Regions from separate parts of the Peribacillus sp. RS7 genome, predicted to be linked through region 2. Evidence: riboswitches for the same ligand, from Rfam matches in the RefSeq annotation. Region 2 holds a riboswitch; the other holds the start of a gene.

Region 1 (11,123 bases), 1.2 Mb from region 2:
AAAAAATAATAAAATCATTTTCGTGTTTTTTAACAATCTGGCCAAATTGTTGAATAAAGATCAAACAGCACTCTTCAACTACCCTGCCCCCCGATAGTTCCATAAGGGGTCTTGCCGCATGCCCATCAAGTTAAAACTTCTTTATACCCCAAAACGAAAAAAGCTATCTTCAGTAGCATTTACAGAAAGATTAGCTTATTTTTTCGTTTTGGATATAATCCTTTTTCTTAGCTTGATGGCAATAGGCGGTACCTAATAAACAGACAAATTTGCCTGAAAATTTTTTTCAAATTTTGGTTTAAAATAGGAATAATGTAAGATAAATCTATTTTTCTTGTATGTTAAAGTAGAATAGTAGGAAAATGAATCGAAGGATGTGGTATTATTTGATGTTAAATGTAAAAAAAATGTCGTTTGTTGTTTTTATTTGTTTCATGTTTTTTATACCAAATTCAATCTTTGCTCAAGAAATTTTACACAATGGAAGTCAAGGACAAGCAGTTTATGACTTACAAGAAAATTTAAAGAAAATGGGTTACTTTAACAGTCAACCAACAGGGTATTATGGTTCAATTACTGATCATGCAGTGAATCAACTTCAACTAGATTCTGGACTATTTCCAGATGGAGTTTTTGGATTCCAAACACAACAAAAATTACATAGTATTGAAATGATGGCCAGGGTTGTTCATGGAGAAGCTCGAGGAGAAACTTATGAAGGAAAAGTAGCTGTCGCTGCAGTAATTTTGAACCGAATGTCAACGCCAGGTTTTCCTAAAAATACTTACGATGTTATTTTCCAGACAAATGCTTTTACAGCTGTACATGATGGGCAATATTATTTGACCCCAAATAGCTATTCTTATCGAGCTGTTATTGATGCATTACAAGGTTGGGATCCTACTCATGGTTCTGTTTATTATTATAATCCTTCCTCGGCAACAGATGAATGGATTTTCACTAGGGAAACAGTCATTAGAATAGGCAACCACTTATTTGCAAAGTAAAACTAATCTACATACATATTGAGGAATGATATTTTTATAGTTTCGTATTATAAATATCCATTAACTATGTAGTGGGGTATAGTTGAAAGGTCGAGCAGTAGTTGCCCGACCTTTTTTGCGGTACCCCCATAAGAAAAAGCTGCCTTAAAGACAGCTCCGAGCTTCAGCTAACGCACCCGTTAGTTGAAAAGAGTGAAAGTTAAATTGTACCTTTCATTCTAATTACTTTCACACCTAACTCAAATTTAAGTTCTAGCATTGCTTTTTTTAAAAAAAGCTATTGCTTGCTTGTTACTTGGTGACACACGAAGGTGGTATTCATCCACTCCATTGTTTTTAAAGAACTTCAATCATAAATCACCCAATTAGTTCAATATCTATCTCCTTAAACTTTTGAATTATATTTGATGTTTTCCTATTTCCGTACCCATTTGCTTATAAACAATATTAAGTACTTTTCCCTTGGTTCCAAAAGAAAAAGCGATTACCTGGTTTAGGAACCGCTTTCAACTATCTTTGCAAAGTCATCAAGAGTAGTTGAATACTTGATATAAATTCGTGGTAAAAGATAAAGTTCGTCTTTAATGCCCTTCTCAGAAAATAGTTCAGGAGTTGTCGTAAGTCCAAATAAATAATATTTCTTCGTTTCTTCTACGACTTTGTCATTGAAATTTCCGTATGGATACGCAAGAGCATTAACTGGTTTGCCTGTTATTTTTTGAATTTTATCTTTGGACCCTTTCAGTTCATATTCATAATTTTTTATTTCCGTCAAATCAGGATGTGTAGCAGTATGAGACTGGATTGAGATTATACCCGAATCAGCCATCATTTTTAAATCCGATTTCGATAAACGGTTTGAACGACCGATAAAGTCAGAAATAACAAAAATGGTACCACTTGGTTTAAAACGTTCGTTTTCAAGTTTTTGAAAGATAGCAAATGCATTCAGATTGTTTTTGTATCCGTCATCAAAGGTAATGAAAATGGGTTTATTTTCTTTATTAATGTCTTGCCAACGATCAAAAGTTAATAATGTGTAGCCATGGTCTTTTAAATAAATCATTTGTTTCTGGAAATTATTAGGAGTTACATATAACTCCTTAGAACCCTGCCCAGTAAACTCGTCAATCGAATGATAAATTAAAATAGGTACTTTTCGTTGAGCAAAAACTTGTGATGGAAGAATTAAGATAAGAAGACATAGGAAAAACATTACAACCTTTTTCATAAAATTCCTCGCTTTGCATCCTTTTTATATCTTTTCAATTTATTGTGCCTCAAAAGCATAGTTCTATTATGATTTCTCTCATATTTGATTCTATCTCCCATTGATCAATGGTGACTTTGATAATCCCAAATGAAAAACTAATTTCTTAAAACACTAAGGAATCGGACTAACTGCCACAATAGCTCTATAAGAAAAAGAGCTGCCAAATGAACTGCACCCCAATTGTTAGACAACATCTAACAATTGGAGGTGTATTTTTTTGACTAAATATACGATAGACGAAAAATCAAATGCAGTTTTAGAGTACTTAGAAGGGAAAAAATCCTATAAATCCATTGCTCAAGAAAGAAATGTAGGTTTATCCCCTCTGAAAAGATGGGTCGCTCGCTATCTAAAACATGGGATGGAAGGACTTGTTCCATCCTATACAAATTACACTCTGCCCTTTAAACTAGAGGTACTTAAATATATGAACGAATATGGGGCATCGATCAACGAGACCGCTGTACACTATAACCTTCCTTCCGATTCTACACTTTTGAATTGGGTAAATCAGTTTAAGGAAGGAGGTATAGACGCCCTAAAACCAATGAAAAAGGGGCGTCTATCCATGAAAAAAGAAACTAAGAAAAAATCGCAAGCTAATGGCTCTCAAGAAGCACTTCTTGCCGAATTAGAATACTTACGTGCAGAGAATGCCTATCTAAAAAAGTTGAATGCCTTAGTTCAAGAAAAGGAAGCCTTACAAAGAAAGAAAAAGCGAAAGTAGTCCATGAACTAAGGAAACAATTTGATTTAAAACTGCTTCTATCCATTTCTAAAATGGCACGGAGTACGTACTATTATTGGGTAAACGCCTTCGGGCGTGAGGATAAATACACAGAAATTAAATTCCTTATCAAAGAGATTTTCCATACGCATAAAGGGCGTTATGGGTATCGGCGTATTACCCTAGAATTACGTAACCGAGGTGCTCGCATCAATCATAAAACAGTTCTCCGATTGATGAATGAACTAGGATTGAAGTCATTGATTCGCATGAAGAAATACCGTTCGTACAAAGGGAACATCGGTAAGATTGCGCCCAACATTCTAGCACGTGATTTCAAGGCGGCAAAGTCCAATGAAAAATGGGTGACAGATGTCACGGAATTCCATCTAGCTGGGGAGAAACTATACTTATCAGCCATTCTTGACCTGTTTAATGGAGAAATCATCGCCTATACTATCGAATCTCGGCCTGTTTATCCGCTCGTTTCCAAAATGCTGGATAAAGCCTTTGATCGCTTGGAATCGAAAGATTCACCCATTCTCCATTCAGATCAGGGCTGGCATTATCAGATGAAACAATACTCGCATGATTTGAAAAAACATAACATTACACAAAGCATGTCCCGCAAAGGAAATTGTCTCGATAATGCGGTCATTGAAAACTTCTTTGGCTTATTAAAATCCGAATTACTCTATCTTCAAGAATTTGAAAGCATGGAGCATTTCAAACAAGAACTAGGAGATTATATCCATTACTACAATCATCAACGAATCAAGGTAAAATTAAAAGGCATGAGCCCGGTAGATTACCGGGTTCATGCCCTCAAGGCTGCCTAAGTAAATAAAGTGTCTAACTTTTTGGGTTCACTTCATAAAGACAGCTCTGATTTTTGCTAACTATTTATCATTTCGATATTAAGAATTCCAGCACATCCTACTGGACACCATTACACAACCGACCGATATTCTCGACTTCAACAACGACCTCATCCCCCGTCTTGATCGGGCAGCTGCCAGATGGTGAACCCGTGGCCAAAATGTCACCGGGCTCGAGTGTCATCACCTGCGAAAGCCAGCTGATCAGATACGGAATGCTCAGAGACATTTGATTGGTATTCCCGTCTTGTACAACACGGCCGTTTAAAGTGGTCACAATCCGCAAATTGGTAGGATCTATCCCGGTAACGATGCACGGCCCCAAAGGCCCGAACGTATCAAATCCTTTGCCCCGCGTAAACTGTGGATCTTTTTTTGTAAGATCTCTTGCAGTGACGTCATTAAATATCGTGCAACCAAACACATAATCAAGCGCATCTTCTTCTTTAATGTTCTTTCCGCGCTTTCCAATGACCAGGGCCACTTCCCCTTCAAGCTCCACTTGGTTGGTTAGCTCGTTTGGAGGAAGTATAATTTTCTCCTTGTCTGGAATAAGCGAAGATAATGGCTTTAAAAATAGAAATAGTTCTACAAGGTTTGCCTCTCCGCCCGTTTCCTTCGCATGACCTGCATATGTCCAGCCAAAATTAACCACTTTAGAAGGTTTTACAGGTTCCAAAATTTTCACGTCACTATATTTCAGCTCTACCCCGTCATACTTTATTTCCTTGTTGACAAGTTCAGCAAAACTGCTAGACAGTTGTAATATCATCTCATCCTCAACAATACCGTAATGTATTTTGCCCTGTTGATTCTGATAGCGAACTATTTTTTGTGTTTTTTGTTGCACATGCATGATGAATAAACTCCTTTGATGGGTAAGGTATACTTACCTCAGATAATATAAAATTCGGCTCTTCTCATAATCGCAAACAAGCCCCCTGTAGGTGATAATACCAAACCCTTATGTCTAAAATCTTTTTTATTACATGGTGTTTTCCTTTTTTAAAGTGGTAGCATCTTGAGAGTGCTCCCAACAATCAAGGTTTTCAAGACCTTTAATGCTATCTTTATAAAAAACTGGATCTTGACCGGCTTTTTTCTGTTTCATATAATCACTTAATGCTGCAAAAGCTACTTTTGATAATAAGAGAACGGCAATTAAGTTTACGATAACCATTAAGCCCATAAATAAATCTGCTAAATCCCATACAAGCTCGACCTTTGCAACCGAACCGAATACAATCATGGCGAACGCACCTATTCGATATAGAATCAACAACACTTTACTTTTGTGTAAAAATCGAATATTTGTTTCCCCATAATAATAGTTACCAATTAACGAACCGAATGCAAATAGGAATACAAAGATAGCAAGACAACCTGATGCCCAGGAACCGATGTGTTCACTTAATGATGTTTGTGTAAGTGCAATGCCAGTTAGCCCTGGTTGTTTATAAGCATCAGAAAGTAAAATAATAAATGCTGTGCTTGTACAGATGATCAGTGTATCCGTTAATACGCCAAATGCTTGAATAAGTCCTTGTTTCACCGGATGACTTGTTTTTGCCGTTGCGGCAACGTTTGGCGCACTCCCCATACCAGCTTCATTCGAGAATAAACCACGTTTAACTCCATTCATGAACGCAGCGCCTATTGAACCGCCTGCTATTTGTTCAAAGCCAAACGCGTTATTAATAATAAGAGAAAGAATTTCCGGCATTTTGGTTATGTTCATTGCTACGACAAATAATGCCATTCCAAGGTATAACACACCTAGAATCATAACCTTGTATTCAGCAATTTTTGCAATACGATTCACACCGCCAAAGATAATCACAGCGAAAGCAAATGTCATGAGAATCCCTACAGTTAAACGATCTGAACCAAATGAGTTCTCAAAAGCAATTGTAACGGTATTTGATTGTACAGAATTGAATACAAGACCGAAAGAAAGCGTAATTAAAATGGAGAATAATACTCCCATCCAACGTTTGTTCAATCCTTTTTCCATATAATAGGATGGACCGCCTCGGAAACCAGTTTTATCTTTTACTTTATATACTTGTGCTAAGGTACTTTCAATAAAGCTGGTTGCTGAGCTAATAATTGCAATTATCCACATCCAGAATATCGCTCCAGGACCGCCTAATGCAATCGCAATCGCAATTCCTGTGATATTACCTGTTCCAACGCGAGCGGCCATACCAATACAGAAAGCTTGAAATGGGGAAACGCTGTCTTTAGAACTAGTTCTCCCTTCCATTAAAACACGGACCATTTCCTTTAACATTCGAACCTGTACAAATTTCAATTTAAATGTGAAATAAATCCCACAAGAAACAAGCATAATAACTAATAATTTTGACCAAAGGAATTCATTTGTTACGCCAACTACATCATGTAATAATTGTTGCATTCTATCACCTCTTATAAGAAATTTACTAGCTTAGAAGATACCTAGTTTTTTCACTGTAAAAAGACCAACTTCATCAACTGATGAATTCTGTCCAAAGTCAGGAGTTATATAGCCCCCAAATATTTGAGTTAATCGCCTTGATAGCAGTATCTCAAAAAAATATGTAATATCTGCTGCAATCGATGTATCCATCATTTGTTTTACCTTTTTAGGATCTGATGTTTTTCCTAGCACCCACATCAATTTCGTCACGATTGCTACTGTGTTCATATTTTTAGAACGTACTACACGATTATGGTCAATTTTCCGACCAACTTCATATATACCCATGTCTTCTCCTTCTTCTAGACGTTGAGTCGTAATGACAACTCTTTCGTATCAATACGGCAAAGTACATTTAATTCAGGCATGTAACTTAATAGATCATCGGCATGCAGTTCAGGTACAAGTCCGTTTTCTCCTTCAAGTGAGGCTACTGTTCACCAGTCGTAAACAACATTAATTTTTTCAATGATAATGGCTCCTCTATCTCTTTTTTACAATAAGTTTTTTAAAAGAAAGTATTCAATTCGCGTATGTTTATTCAATTCGCGTACTTTCCATGTAATTATAGTAACATAAATATAATAATTCAAGATAAAAATATTCAATTCTCGTACACCTCATCCACTTTTTGAATCCACAGAATGGTGTTTGCTTCCTAAATCTGAGCTGAGTTATTACAAATAATAAATATCAAAAAGATAATTATTTCATTAAGTTACTAAATTGCAACTTAGATGTTTAAGCCTAAAAACCATATACATCAACGTGTTTATATGTTCATATTTAGCCAGACACGTTTTCAGCTCCAGTTTTGCCATTTCGAAGCCTTGTCGAAGTCCGATGGACTTACTTACTGCAGACCAAAAATTAATGGAAGATTTACCAGAGGATGTTGATCCATGTGGTGAGTTTGGTGATTATCACTCATTCGTATATAACGGAGACATTTTCTCTCATTCGATACGACTAGACTTGGGAGATGAAATGTTTGTACTTCCTGCCAATCATTTATTCAGCGAGGTTGGCTATAAACGCGTGGTAAAAGTTTGAATTTTTCATCAATATTGTCAGGTGTTCCAATTTGCGAACACTTTTTAATAAATAAAAAAACATGGTCATAAAGTAACCATGTTTTCTTTTTACTCATATAGCTGTGTCTACACTAAGAGTTATTTATTAATAAATTCTTTGTTGATTTTTTCAGCCTCAGCCAAGTATTCTGTTTTAATCCCGCTCTTAACTCCCCACCAATAGAAGCAAAGTGCCAGACATGCGATGACCACCATATCCCAGCCAAATGTAAGAATATTTTTTCCGCCGAACTTCTCACTTCCAATATAAGAAATCAAAATCATACAACCTAAGTAAAGAAGCATCCAAACACCTGATAAAAATTGTTTTTTGAAACCATTCCATTTATTTTTAGCTTGATAATAAAAGTAAATAGGTAGTCCAATGGCAATGATGAAAACGACTTCTCCTGTTAATGGCCAACGCGCCCAGTATAAAGTAAGCGATGCAAAAACAAATCCACAAGGTGCAATAATAGAAGCACCTTTTAAGTGAAATGGACGGTTAAAATGAGAAGCAGTACGTCTTAAAGTTGCCAATGCAACTGGCCCCATGATATACGAAATAAGTGTAGCAACTGAAATCACTTCAGCAAGTACGCCCCATCCGCGGAATAAAAATAAAAAGATAAAACATACGCCTAAGTTTAATAACATCGCTGGACGAGGAACACCATAAAGTGGATGTAATGTACCAAAGATATTCGGTAAGTACCCATTCTTCTGCATTCCATAAAGCATTCGCGAAGTTGTAGCTGTATAAGTGGCACCTGAACCAGACGGTGATACAAACGCATCTACATACAATACAATCGCTAACCAGTTAAGGCTAAGAGCAATTGCCAAATCTGCAAAAGGTGAATTAAAATTCAGTTGACTCCATCCGTTCACAATCATAGACGGATCGATTGCACCGATAAAAACAACTTGTAAAATAACGTATATAAAACCTGCAATTAGAATAGACCCAATAACAGCAATTGGTATAGACTTATTCGGCGACTTCGCTTCTCCTGCCATATTAACTGGACTTTGAAATCCGTTAAACGCAAACACTATACCAGAAGTAGCTACTGCTGTTAAAACGCTTGCCCAACCATATGGTGCGATTCCTTGAGAACTTGTAAAGTTTTCACCATGAAATCCAGCAAAAAATAACGATCCTGCCATTACACCTGGAACAATTAATTTAAAAATAGTAATAAATGAATTTGCCTTAGCAAAAAGGTTAACTGTCCAATAGTTGACGAAGAAATAGAACAATAATAGTAAAGAAGCTATGAATAATCCTTTGGTCGTTAAGATATTGTTATCAACTAAGGAATGAGACCATCTGGCCCATTCCCAAGGCCACGTACTCATATATTGTACAGAAGCAATGGCCTCAACGGTAATAGTCGAAGCGATAGAAATCCAGTTCGCCCACGCAGCTAAAAATCCAATAAAAGAACCATGCGAATATTGAGGATACTTAACCATTCCTCCAGCTTCAGGAAACATTGCCCCAAGCTCTGCGTAAGATAATGCAATAAATAAAATTACAACCATACCGATAATCCAAGAAAAAATAGCTGCTGGCCCAGCAATCTGGGCAGCTTTCCATGCTCCGAACAACCAACCTGAGCCGATAATAGAACCAATACCTGTCATAGTTAAAGCAAAAGTCCCCATATTTCTATGCATATTACTCATCTCTACCTACACCTCTTCCTAGGAAAATAAAAAACACTTGATCTATTTATAGATCAAGTGTTTGCCCAGGCGCGCGGCTTATACTCTATATGCTCCCCCATGGTTCTCCATGTTGCGCCAGTTACATATAGGAAAATAGTTTTTTTATAGTATATAGGATTATTTTAAATTTCACAACACTTTAAAAATATTTATATTTTATATATAATCTTATTTATTTTTCGTAATTCCCTATCAATATTCATTTTAATTTGAATAAAATAGGAAAATCAAGGTCCAAAAAGCAAACATTCGATTTCCAGAACACATGCTACATCAATATAATCATTTTTCTTTAACATTATACTTAAAAATCTTTAAGAGCTTATATTCGCAAAATAAACCGTTCATATTTTACAAATTATATCCCAACAACATTTACATAAACTGTTCTTTTCTTCCTCAAAAAAAAGCCATGCACAAGTTGGGGAAAATACCTGAGGGATGAAGATTTCTCTTTATCTCTCTTTGTTTCGTCCACAACTTATGCACAACTTTAATTAGTGTCTATTATATTTAACTAATGTGAAACACACTCGGCATAGCTAGAGTGATGAACGTAGATTAAATTTCCAAATCTGATCATTATTATCCACATATGATGATTAGCTTCATGATCATCTTCACCTAATCCGTTACAAAATATCTTTCCCTATCATTATCCCTTAATTATTACAATCGGCTAGGTATGACTTCGTTTTAACGGAACTGTTCCGAGAATAATTGCTTAACTCCGGTGAAGAATGGGAATTTCAATAGTAAGATTAATAGGTAAGAAAAGCTAACCAATGGGTGGATTTGAAGAGAAATAACTATTATTAGAATTTACCTATTAATCCTGATAGTCCTTTTTACAGTAGCAGTACTTCTATTGGTAAGAGAACTAAAGAAAAGCATATCACCTTACAAATTTTAAAATCATTGAAGAGAAAGTCAGATTTAGCTGAATTACCCAACGAAAAAATTTTATATATTTTTATTATTTTACTGAAATAAAAATATGAAGTATTAGAAAGTTTGAGCAGCTGTCCTGTTACTTGAATTGAAAAAAGCTCTGTGAAAAGTTTCCTCTAAACAGAGTTTACCGACATATTAAAGTATTTTCACCAAGTCTTTTCTAGCACTCAAGCAAATACTCTCACCTAGATGATCCATTTGCTCCTCATCAGATAGGTTAACAACAATCTCCTGAGAGCCTGATACACACTCTACCACTCTTTTTGAACCAACAAAATGGACCTTTTTCAATTTAGCCTCAAACGTAATTCGATTAGGCTGAAAGCGACTTTGGGTAATTTTTAAGTGTTCAGGTCTTATTACAAGCTTTTTATCTGAATTCTTAACTTGGGAAAACTCTTTTAATAGATTTTCTCTATTCTGGCTTTCTAATAGATCCACATCTATTACATTCGTTTCCCCAATAAAGTCGGCAACAAAAAGAGTCTTTGGATTGTTATAGATTTGCTGAGGCGTGTCAATTTGTTCGATTCTACCTTGGTTCATAACAGCAATTCGATCGGACATGATTAATGCTTCTTCTTGATCATGAGTGACATATATGAACGTGATTTCGAATTGTTCATGAAGTTTTTTTAATTCAAACTGCATCTTTTTTCTTAGCTTTAAATCTAATGCTCCTAGTGGTTCATCTAGAAGGAGCACTCTTGGCTTGTTGACCAGAGCTCTTGCAAGTGCAACCCTTTGCTGCTGCCCACCTGAAAGTTGTCTTGGATATTTTTCCATGTGCTGCTGCAACCCCATAATTTCGATCATTTCGGTTGTATCACTTGCAATTTGCGCTTTTGATATTTTTTTTTGCTTTAATCCAAAAGCAATATTATTGTAAATGCTCAAATGAGGAAACAAAGCATAGTTTTGAAAAACCGTATTTACCGGACGTTGGTTGGGTGGCAAATTCCCTGCTTCTTTTCCATCGATCTTTATACTGCCTTGATTTGGAAGCTCAAAACCGC
Region 2 (11,123 bases):
ATCCTTATGACCTTTCTTATTAATTGATAAATCAGGACGTTATCTTTCAGACTGGCAGCCTCAAAAATTCTCGAATATTCTTTTCTCCAATCCATACATTCTCTTAGAAACGAATTACTTTTTTAGAAAGTAAATAAGCCTGACTCCCAATATTTAATGGAGTCAGACTTTTTACGTTCTACATTCTCTTAAACAAGCAAATCTTTCTTTGTAAAAATGAAAAATTTATAAAACGACGTTATCACAAAATAACAAATAACAGTACCTAGAGTGAGATGTTTGACGTGAATTTTATTACATTGGATTGCTGTCACTTTTCCAATCAATAATAACAAGGAGCATGATTTCAAATGAAATCATGCTCCTTTAAGTTGTTTTTCATGGCTAATTCAGGTGGTCTACCTTTACATTTTCCTTGGCTAGATTTCCTTCCCTTTCACCCTGTAATGGACCTCACCAGGTTCTTTGCAAAAGGTGATTCCGCTTCCCGGCTCGTAATAAAAGGTTTTTTTGCCTAAAGAGCGTCCATGGAAGGTGGTATGCAGATAGGATGCTTGGTCCCTTTTAAAGGCGAGCTGATTTTTGCTTAAGGATACAGGAAGGCAATGTCCATAGTTTGTGTGGACCATTGTTTCTTTTTCGTTCATTTCCTCTAAATCACGAATGTGGATGTAGGAAAACCAGACCCCTCCTCTTTTCCGGAAAGAGCGGGAGGAGAACCAGACCATTCCAAGCTGGGCGTTTATACAGACGGGCAGCCTGTATTTTCCGCCAAGCACGGATTTTGCTGCTGCAAGCCCGCCGTCAAGGTCCAATCCAAAGTGGTTTAGCGTGTTATTCAGGATTTCCTGGCGCGGTTGTGCGACATGGAATGTGTTTTCTCCTTCCACCACCATGGTCATCTCGGCACCATTTGAATCGTAACGCTCCATCATTCCCACCGTTTCCATATTCATTAAATAATTTTTCCGTATCATCATTCCATTCACTCCCCCATTTACTATTCACTTTCTTGGAGTATACTGGATATAGAGGCAGGTATACTCCTGCTCGCAAGCCCTTAGGTGATTGTCTTCCCGGACGTACTCACCTAGGGGTTTTTATTTCTGGCTATCGTCACTTTCATTTCCTGAGATGTCATTCACTTCACCTCTATGCGACCATTATCCTATTTTATGCATTTTTTGTAAAATCGCTCTGATTTTACCTCTATCAAAATTCGTTCCCTTTTTGTGATTCCATTACCTGTTTGATAGCTAACTCTTTACAATTTGCCATCAAACGGCCATACTTTCCAATTTCCTTTTCAAGCTTTCTGCTCTAGATCGATCTTTCCTTGTTAATCTGTGTCCATTTAGAGAACTAACTGCCAAAATCCATACAAAAAGTGAAATGAAATGACATTTTTGTGAAGTTTTAAAACCACGTAAAAAAAGGTCTATCTGAATAGATAGACCTTCTTTCATTACCTTCATTTCATTCTGCCATCTTTATGTCAATGGCCAAATTACGTAAGTAATCCAATAAGGGCCGAACTTCCTCTGGAGCGGTTGTGTCAGTAAATGAGAAAGACTGTTTCTTCTTTTCATCAGCTATATCCAGCTGGTATGAAAACGAGTCGAACCCTTGAGCTTTAGCTCCGGCCATTTTATTTAGTTGAGCATTAGGAAGGTCCGCTGTCTTCATTAAGTTCTGTAATTCCTCATTTTTCTCCTTCGGCAATTCATCTGTATCTATCTGAAAGTTCAAGTCGAGGTTGGCCATTCCCCCCATGCAGCTAAATTTGATATGCATTGTAGATGAAGCCTCCTATTCATCGAATATGACTACTCAGGCAGTCCAACCGCTTTAAAAGCATTTTCAATTGTCTCTATGGCTGTTTTGGTAACTTCTCCGCTATCAACAAGTTTTTGTGCTGCCTTGATGACTATTTGTACAAATTGATTGAAGTTTGCCGTTGCAAATAAATTTTGCATTGCATTGAACCAGATCAAAGCCGCTTTGTCCGTTCCGATCTCCATGGATACTAGATAAAAGGCCTTGTTGGGTATGCCGCTATTGATATGGACACCATGATTATCCCGCTCTCCTTTATAGAAGTTCCTCATGTGATCTGGCTGAATATCTTTACCCATTAACTTATTGTCAAATGCAGTACCTGGTGCTTTCATCGAACGTAGGGCCTGTCCTTTCAGTGTTGGTCCCATTATATCAGCTCCGATTAGCCAATCGGCATCACCTGCTGTTTGCTTTAAATGAAATTGTTTTATGGCAATTCCAAACACATCCGAAAGATGTTCATTCAAAGCCCCCGACTGACCTTCATACTCCAATCCACTTGTGAACTGCGTAACCCCATGTGTCAGTTCGTGTCCAATTACATCGAGTGAATTGGCAAAATTGCTAAAGATGACCCCGTCGCCGTCACCAAATACCATTTCATCCCCGTCCCAATAGGCATTCGTGAATTTATTCCCATAATGAACGTTCAGAATGATATCAAGGCCTTGGTTATCAATTGAATTACGGTGCAAGACATCCTTGAAATAATCACGCACAACTCCGCTATAATCGTATGCAGCGTTAACTACCGAGTCTGCACTTGATCGATCTCCTTCTTTCCTAGCCTCATTCTCCCGGAGCTTGGTTCCTCCTTTACAATCATAAACATGGCGGGCAGATTCACCATGACGCCCAGATCCTGCATCAGTTAAAGCAACAACCCCGTCAATATCATATTCTTTCAAAATTCTGCGCCTGCGCATTTGACGGCTTTTCGCTAAACTGATCCGTGCTTCTTCCACTTCATTTTGTGCCAAATTCTCAAGAATATAGTTAGGTACAATGAAACACTGACACTTCAATTTGGAACAATCTCTTTTGTGCATATTTAACACCCCTCCATGATTTTTTTTACGATCTATTACAGTTTCTTTTTTCAAGAGTGCTGGTTCCCTTCATGTGTTTGTCTTCATGTTCATTAGCAGTTTATCTCTGATCCGTTTACATTGTTGTCTCGCTGCTCTTCCTATCTTCAAGACATTCTATAGATTACTTTCGCCGCACTTACCCCATTTCCCTCCATTCCTTCCAACTCTACCAATCGCAAACTCTTTCTCATTACGTTCGCTCCTCTGTTCCAGTTGTTCTTCTTATTTGGAATGACCACCATCTCATCTTTAACAAATTCAAACTTCCTTTTTTTGAATAAATTTCATATTTTTCTCACAACTTTCTTTTATCATCTATATAGGTGAATTTAATAGTACTACTTGGAGGTCCTGTATAAATGGAAACTAAACAACCAAACGCCGCTCTGTATAGAACAGTATGGAGATGGCATTTTTACGCTGGAATTATTTTTGCACCCTTACTTATCATTCTGGCAGTTACTGGTTCAATCTATTTATTTAAGCCACAGATTGAACAAGTACTTTATCAAGACTACCAAGAGGTAACACCGCAAGGAGATAAATTACCAGCATCTCGGCAGATCGAGAAAGTGAAGAAGCTATACCCAGATGCAGTGGTGACAAAATATCATCCCGGAGAAAATGCCTCCCGTTCAAGCGAAGTGAGCATTACTACTAATAATGAGTCTCTTACCATTTTTATAGACCCCTATACAGGTAAATCTATTGGAGAGTTAAATGATGGAGACAGAATTATGGATAAAATCGAGGAAATTCACGGTGAACTGATGGCTGGCACCTTGGGAGATAGAATTGTAGAGTTAGCTGCGTGTTGGGCAGTTGTGTTAATTGTTTCTGGTCTTTATTTATGGTATCCCAAAAATAAGCTAAGTCTTTCTGGTGTTCTTTTTCCAAGAATAAATAAAGGGAAAAATACTTTCAGAAGAGATTTACATGCAGTACCTGCATTTTGGATATCAGCAGGAATGTTATTTTTAATTATGACAGGTTTGCCTTGGTCAGGTTTTTGGGGAAGTAATTTTCAATCGTTAGCTACCTATTCCGGATCTGGGTATCCTCCTTCCATATGGACAGGAAGTGCTCCAACATCCTTAATTAAAACAAAAGACATTGCAGATGTTCCTTGGGCTGCAGAAAATTTAGATGTACCTATCTCAGATATTCAAGGTTTTATCCCACTGTCCATTGATGATGTAGTCACGATAGCGAATCGTGAGGGTATGCATCCAAGTTATAGCATTAATATTCCAAAAGAAACGGATGGCGTTTATACATTGTCAGCTTTTCCACCGAAAGCAGAAGATGAAGCAACTATTCATATTGACCAATATTCCGGTGCTGTTCTAGCTGATTATCGTTATGATCATTACGGTTTAATAGGAAAAATAGTTGCTTGGGGGATTACCTTGCATAAAGGGACTCAATTTGGTTTGATTAATCAAATAATCAGCCTTCTTATTTGTTTAGGAATTATCCTTGTTGCATTTAGTGGTTTTTATTTATGGTGGAAGCGAAAGCCGAAAAAAGGATTAGGTGCACCAAAAGCTCCTCCTATAAAGAACATGAGATTCTTTCTATTTCTGTTAATAGGTCTAGGAATTTTGTTTCCTTTGGTTGGTTTGTCTCTTATTGTTGTTTGGCTAATTGACTGGTTAATTATTAAACGAATATCTGCAGTTAAGAAGTTTTTGAATGCATAATTCGAAATGTAAAGGGTGGCTTTTGCCGTGAAAAAATATATATGTATTTCTTTAATCTTTATTTTCAGCCTATTGTTAAGTGCGTGTTCACTTGAAAAGGATGTCACTAATCTATACAAAGAAGAAACACCACTTGAAGCTGAAATAATTATACCAGCATCCTTTTCAGCTAATACACAGGAGACGATAAAGGCTGTTCTTACTCAAGGTGGTAAAAAGGTTGAAAACGCAGATTATGTTCATTTTGAGATATGGAAACAAGATGGCTCTCTCAAATATAGTATGGAACAAGCTGAGGAAGAGGTAAACGGCACTTATACTTTACGTAAAAACTTTGATAGTGATGGCCTATACTATATAAAAGTACATGCTAGTAACGATGGTTCAATCATTATGCCTCAAAAACAGTTTATCGTAGGAAAACTGTCTGAAAGTGAATTGAAATTCTTGCAAAAAGGGATCCAAAAACAAGAAGAAAGTCATGAACATCATCATTAATAAATTTATTTGAAATCCGGTTTTCATTTGAAGACCGGATTTTTTATGGATATTTGTTTACCACGATGGTTCGGAGAGGATGCAGTTACAGGCAGGGTATGTAATGCTTCACCTTTATTTATTGGATTATTCTGCTCGTGCCGCATATACTGGATTGTTCCTATAAACAAGGGAGCTTCCTCAGAACATAAACAAACTTTAAGGGAGGGCATAGCATTGGTAACTTCACAGGGAACTGCTTCAGTTAGCTTTCCATTCCCATCTGTATGGGGTATCCACTCTTCAATAGCTGGCAGAACGATTATTTGGGGAACACTTAACATTAACTCCATTACAGATAATAGAGTAAGTGGTACGGCTAATTTTCGTGGTACACCTATTCCGATTAATGGCTTTTGGAATGAAAGCACCAAACAACTCACATTCGATTCACCTTATGCCACATTCTCTGGCAACTTAACCATTATTGATGATTTCCAGATTAGAGTTCGACATTTTATTTTACGCGGACGTTTTCTTATGAAGCCTCCCTCTTTACAAGCAGGTGAGTCTGGATCGTGGATTGCCACTACTGATATAGCTCTGAATGAATTTCCTGTTAGTGGTAATACCTATGCCGAGCAATTACCTCCTGTTGGAGCTTTTTTAACATCGAATATCCTTCATCAGTATCAGAATTTTTGGGGCAGAACAACATAGGGAAATCCTTTCTGTGTAGAAAGGGTGTGAATCGTCTCTGTATTTCCTAGGGACGATTCTTTCCTATAGCAAATTACCAAAAGCCTTATTGAACTGACAGGTTGGTTGAGAATTTAGGGATTACTTTTCTGATACCTCATCTTTTCAAATGTTTCCCATCATGATATTACATTTTGATGTAATCCTGATGCCCACATAGGATGGCAAAAAATAAACCCTTTCCCAAACGGAAAATGCGATGAGATGAAGTGAACGGATGCAAGGAGGCACACCAATGACTATCTAACTATGCAGATTAATATTTGAGATAGTGATTTTGGTAGATAACTTTTGAATCCATTAACTCAAAATGAGTACAGATGGAATATTGATTGACAGCATTTTCCCTGTACTTCATACTATTGTAATAACGTAACTGACAGAATATTTGGTAAATTAGGAGGAGGACACTATGAAACCAGCAGTAATGACAATGGATTTACAATTATTAGCAGATGTTCTTAGGGAAAATAATTGTACAAGTTTAATAAATGCAATTGCAGAAAAGGATTTTCAAGTGGCTCAAATGCTTGATGTATTAATATTTGAGGATAAATGGGAGGATGACATGTGACTAAGCTCAGAATCCTTTTAACCATTCCAATTTTGCTATATGGAATTTTCATATTTGTTGTCATTCAAAATGATAAGAATATTCCACTTTATTTGCATCTTCTATTCGCAATCTACTTGATGTTGTTTGTACATTATGAAGAAGAAACGGAAGTGAAACCATGACAGATTTTTAATCTTGGAGAAGTTCGATCTTAATCAATTCGTGATGGAAGAAGTTTTGACTTCTACAGACTGTATCGAGCTGCACGGCATAACCCGTGCCAGGCTGAGTTCGTTCTCAACACGTGAGTCACTTTAATATGATCACCACAATAAGTGGCTTTTTTTGTTCAAAAACATTAACAAAGCCTAAAAAAAAGCCCCAACTCCTTAAAGGAATTGAGGCTTTCACTATTTATCATCTATCTTCCGGTACCAATTAGATAATACGAGTTGTGACGATACCTTCGATTTGTTTGATTTTTGCTTCCAAACCAGGAATGATATCGCCGTTTACTTCACCCTCAATGTCGATGATCGTATACGCATATCCCCCACGGCTTCTGTTAACCATGTCAGCGATGTTCAAATTAAAGCCAGATACAGCCAGTGTGATTTGCCCAACCATGTTAGGAACGTTTTCGTGGAAAGTTGCCACACGACGATTTCCTGTATAAGGAATGGCAGTATTCGGGAAATTCACAGAGTTCTTGATGTTCCCTGTTTCTAAAAAGGTCTTCAACTGACGAGCTGCCATGATGGCACAGTTTTCCTCTGATTCTAGTGTAGAGGCACCAAGATGCGGAATTGGAACGACATTTTTCATTTTCAACACATTTTCATTCGGGAAGTCTGTGATGAACCTGCCAACTTTCCCGCTCTCAAGTGCCGCTTCCATATCCGCTTCATTCACTAGCTCGCCGCGTGAGAAGTTCAAGATATGTACGCCAGGCTTCATGATGCCAAATGTTTCTTGGTTAAACATTCCTTTAGTGTCATCAGTTAATGGAACGTGTACTGTAATGTAATCAGATTCTGCAAACAATTGTTCAATTGTCATGGCGCGTTGTACATTGCGGGACAAGTTCCAAGCTGTATCAACAGAGATGAACGGGTCAAACCCAATGACATCCATGTCCAAATCCAGGGCATCATTCGCTACAAGTGCACCGATCGCTCCTAAACCGATTACGCCAAGAGTTTTCCCCTTGATTTCTTTACCAACGAATTGTTTCTTTCCTGCTTCTACAAGCTTTGGAATTTGTTCTCCTTCGCCTTCCAGCGTCTTTGTCCAGGCCACACCGGCAAACAGGTTACGAGATGAAGCCATTAATGACGTTAGCACCATTTCTTTTACAGCGTTTGCGTTAGCTCCAGGTGTATTGAAAACGACGATTCCTTGCTCTGTGCATTTGTCGACCGGAATATTATTGACTCCTGCCCCTGCCCTTGCAATTGCTTTTAACTGATCGCCGAATTCCATAGTATGCATGTTAAAGCTGCGAAGTACGATCGCATCAGGGTTTTCACTGTCATTGTCGACTTTGAAATCGCCTTTGTTGAATACATTTAGCCCGCTTTCGGCAATATTATTTAACGCTTTGATCGTTTTGACTTTTTCTAAAAGTACTGTGCTCATTTTGTTTGCTCCTCTTTGGTTATGATAGTTTTGAAGTTTCAAAATATTGACAAGATTTTGAATCCGTGAAAATCTGCATTCTCTAAACCTTTACTATCCTCTGTAAATACACAGAAAGAGGCAAGGGATAAAATCCCTTACCTCTGCCCAGGCGAACGGCTACGACACTATGTGTTCCCTCACGGTTATCCGTGTTTCGCCAGTTGCACATAGTCTTTTCATTTATTTTATTTTATCAAATTATTCAGCAATCTTCAATATCATTTTAAAGATTTATCTCTTTTTTTGAAGAAGTCACATCTCACCAGAACTTTATCGACGAAATCTATCGTTTTATCTCCGAAATTAGGAATATATCGACGAAATTAATTATTGGCTATTACTCGTTGGAAAAAGGCACTGTTGAAAGTGGCTGTTGATATTCTTGGACTATTCCGGACAGCTTTGTTGTAAAATGGATAATATTAGTAAAATAAAGAAAGTATAGCAAACTAAAAGATAATTAGGGGGAATTAATATGTTAGTAAGAGAGGCAACGCTTGCTGATGCTGAAGGTATAGCAATAGTCCATGTGGATTGCTGGAGAACCACTTATGAAAATATAATACCAAGTGATTTTCTAGATAATCTGTCTTATGAGAAAAGGAAAGATTTATGGATAAAGAATATATCCAGTGATGGGAATCATATTTATGTAGCAGAGAATAACGAGGGAAAAATAGTAGGATTTATAGCTGGTGGTAAAAGGGAAACAAATAAAGTTGAGGATTCGGGTGATTTAACTGCAATATATATCCTCGAAAATTTTCAAAGAATGGGAATAGGAAAGAAACTTATCAAAGAGTTATTTTTTAAATTTGAAGAACTTGGATTCAAGACCATTCTCGTTGAGGTGCTTGAAGATAATAAATCTCGTTACTTCTATGAGGCATTTGGTGCTGAATTGCTTAAAACCGAAAAAATCAAAATCGCTGGCGCTGAAATAAATCTATTGGTTTATGAATGGAAGGATATTAGCCCGGTATTGTTATGAATAAACCTACGACACCGAACTTCAAAAAAAGACACAATCCTAAGTGAAGGATTGTGTCTTTCATTTGATTTAATTTTGATTAAATCCGCTTTCGTCCATGTAGAACACTTCCCAAGAATGACCGTCGATATCCTTAAAGCTCCAACCGTACATGAAACCATGATCAATTGCTTCATTAAAAGGCTTTCCGCCAGCATCCAGTGCCCTATTCACGACCTCATCCACTTCTTCCTTACTTTTAACCGATAGGGCTACGATTGCTTCCGTAGTTGTTGCTGGATCCGGGATATCCTTCTTGGTAAACGTTTTAAAGTAATCTTCCACCAATAACATGACATATATGGATTCACTGATAACCATGCACGTTGCATTTTCATTGGTCATTTGCTCGTTAAATTCAAAGCCGACCTTTGTGAAAAATTCCATTGAGGCATCCAAATCTTTAACAGGCAAGTTTACAAAGATCTTTTCTGCTTGAACTCCCATCAAATTCACCCTCGCTTGATTTATTTTATGTTCATTCACCTACTATTCGCTGCACTTCCCGATAATCCTGCTTGCAGCAAAAAAGGAGAGCTCACCGTGCCTCCCTCCCTATTAGGTATGCATAATAAAACCCATTCAACGCCGAACGTCGCTTTCACTGCAAGTGCATGCCTGATCAGTTCCAATCTCAACTATCCCGCTCCACAATGCCGCTGTGCAGGCTTCGTAAAGCAGAAAGGTCGCTTTCAATAATTTTCATGCTTCATTAGAACATAAGCATCCGTGAGGCTAATGATTCCGTTTGCTAAACTTGTAGACATGTAGAATCGCGTCTAATAAAGGACCTTTATTTTCACTTCAAATAAACACTCATAATCTGTGTTTCCTTAATATTTGCTTGTGTACTATCTGTTTTTTCTATTTTTTCAACCAGGTCGCCATTCGTGACAACAATCGGAGTTACGATGCTTGGAGCTTTGGATTTTAGAAATTCAATATCAAATGTAACAAGCTTGTCCCCTGCTTTTACCCTTTGCCCTTCTGTGACATGGACTTCGAACCCCTCGCCTTTCAGGTTCACTGTTTCTAATCCAATATGAATTAACAATTCTAAGCCATGCTTCGTGCGAAGGCCCAAAGCATGTTTAGTATGAAAAACCTGGATCACTTCTGCATCAATAGGAGAAACAACGAGCCCCTCCTCAGGAAGAATCGCTATTCCGTCCCCCATCATCTTACCGGAAAATACCGGATCCGGAACATCTTCAATATTTATTACTTGTCCATTTATAGGAGCAAGTAGTTGTTCCACTTTTTCTTTGTTACCGAATAATTTTTTAAACATAATATTCCTGCCTTTCTCTTTCCAGTTGATTTTAAGCTTCTTACAGCTTACATTTAGTGTTTAGTAAATTCTGATAATAGTCGAGATTATTTTTTCTTTTTCAATTTACCTTCTGCTTTCTTCTTATTCTCTTCCACTCTAAATGTAACCATCTTGGTTATTAATTCATAAGGAATTGGCTTGTTAAGTGGAAACTGAACGGCTCCTTTTGAACATTTATATTCAGATAAAGCATGTTCAAAAGCAGAAATCGCGTTTGGAGTTGGATAGAATCCAATATGTTTTTTATAGGCAGCGAAATGCACCAGATTTCCGTTTAAAGCAAAAGTAGGCATTTGATAACTGATCTTTTCTTCTGCAGCCGGTGCTGAATCTTTTATGACTTTTCTTAACGTTTTCAGTATCTCCTGAACTTCTTCGGGAAATTGCATAATGTATTCATCAATTGATTGAATTTCCTCCATGTTTAACTCCTTTCATAATCTAAACGATCACTGCCCACTATTATACCCTATCCTTTTCCGTTACCCTTAAGAAGAAGTGCTCCAAACACAACCCGATTCAAGAATCACTTTCCTTCTTTTGTTTATTTTTTTTAGTGTCACTAAAGTGAAAAATGTTCTTAATCGATGTTAACCCCTCATCATTCCAAAATAGGGCCCCTCCATTTGGGATGGCATATATATCCCTCTCCTTT

What was found. A riboswitch is a leader RNA that binds a small molecule or an ion and turns the genes downstream of it on or off. The one in region 2 is predicted to bind ZMP and ZTP.
Positions count from the first base shown of each region.
Region 1: linked by a shared signal. The riboswitch ahead of ACDZ29_RS26550 (APC family permease) and the one ahead of ACDZ29_RS04910 (phosphoglycerate dehydrogenase) in region 2 are both predicted to bind ZMP and ZTP.

Region 1 covers NZ_CP168135.1:5,361,689-5,372,811, forward strand. The annotation lists gene ACDZ29_RS26515 (cell wall hydrolase) at 390-1,007, shown strand; gene ACDZ29_RS26520 (polysaccharide deacetylase family protein) at 1,501-2,238, opposite strand; one part of gene ACDZ29_RS26525 (IS3 family transposase) at 2,498-2,942, shown strand; one part of gene ACDZ29_RS26525 (IS3 family transposase) at 2,942-3,846, shown strand; gene ACDZ29_RS26530 (fumarylacetoacetate hydrolase family protein) at 3,944-4,741, opposite strand; gene ACDZ29_RS26535 (alanine/glycine:cation symporter family protein) at 4,871-6,304, opposite strand; partial or broken gene ACDZ29_RS26540 (L-asparaginase 1) at 6,470-6,673, opposite strand; gene ACDZ29_RS26545 (hypothetical protein) at 7,220-7,399, shown strand; gene ACDZ29_RS26550 (APC family permease) at 7,519-9,111, opposite strand; ZMP/ZTP riboswitch at 9,168-9,246, opposite strand; gene ACDZ29_RS26555 (ABC transporter ATP-binding protein) at 10,243-11,123, opposite strand, start outside.
Region 2 covers NZ_CP168135.1:944,779-955,901, forward strand. The annotation lists gene ACDZ29_RS04870 (competence protein ComK) at 420-980, opposite strand; gene ACDZ29_RS04875 (protealysin inhibitor emfourin) at 1,477-1,794, opposite strand; gene ACDZ29_RS04880 (M4 family metallopeptidase) at 1,827-2,888, opposite strand; gene ACDZ29_RS04885 (PepSY-associated TM helix domain-containing protein) at 3,290-4,633, shown strand; gene ACDZ29_RS04890 (FixH family protein) at 4,661-5,131, shown strand; gene ACDZ29_RS04895 (hypothetical protein) at 5,348-5,830, shown strand; gene ACDZ29_RS04900 (hypothetical protein) at 6,282-6,443, shown strand; gene ACDZ29_RS04905 (hypothetical protein) at 6,440-6,607, shown strand; gene ACDZ29_RS04910 (phosphoglycerate dehydrogenase) at 6,864-8,063, opposite strand; ZMP/ZTP riboswitch at 8,202-8,280, opposite strand; gene ACDZ29_RS04915 (GNAT family N-acetyltransferase) at 8,581-9,096, shown strand; gene ACDZ29_RS04920 (VOC family protein) at 9,166-9,582, opposite strand; gene ACDZ29_RS04925 (hypothetical protein) at 9,618-9,773, opposite strand; gene ACDZ29_RS04930 (PTS glucose transporter subunit IIA) at 9,935-10,426, opposite strand; gene ACDZ29_RS04935 (iron chaperone) at 10,513-10,890, opposite strand; gene ACDZ29_RS04940 (Type 1 glutamine amidotransferase-like domain-containing protein) at 10,988-11,123, opposite strand, start outside.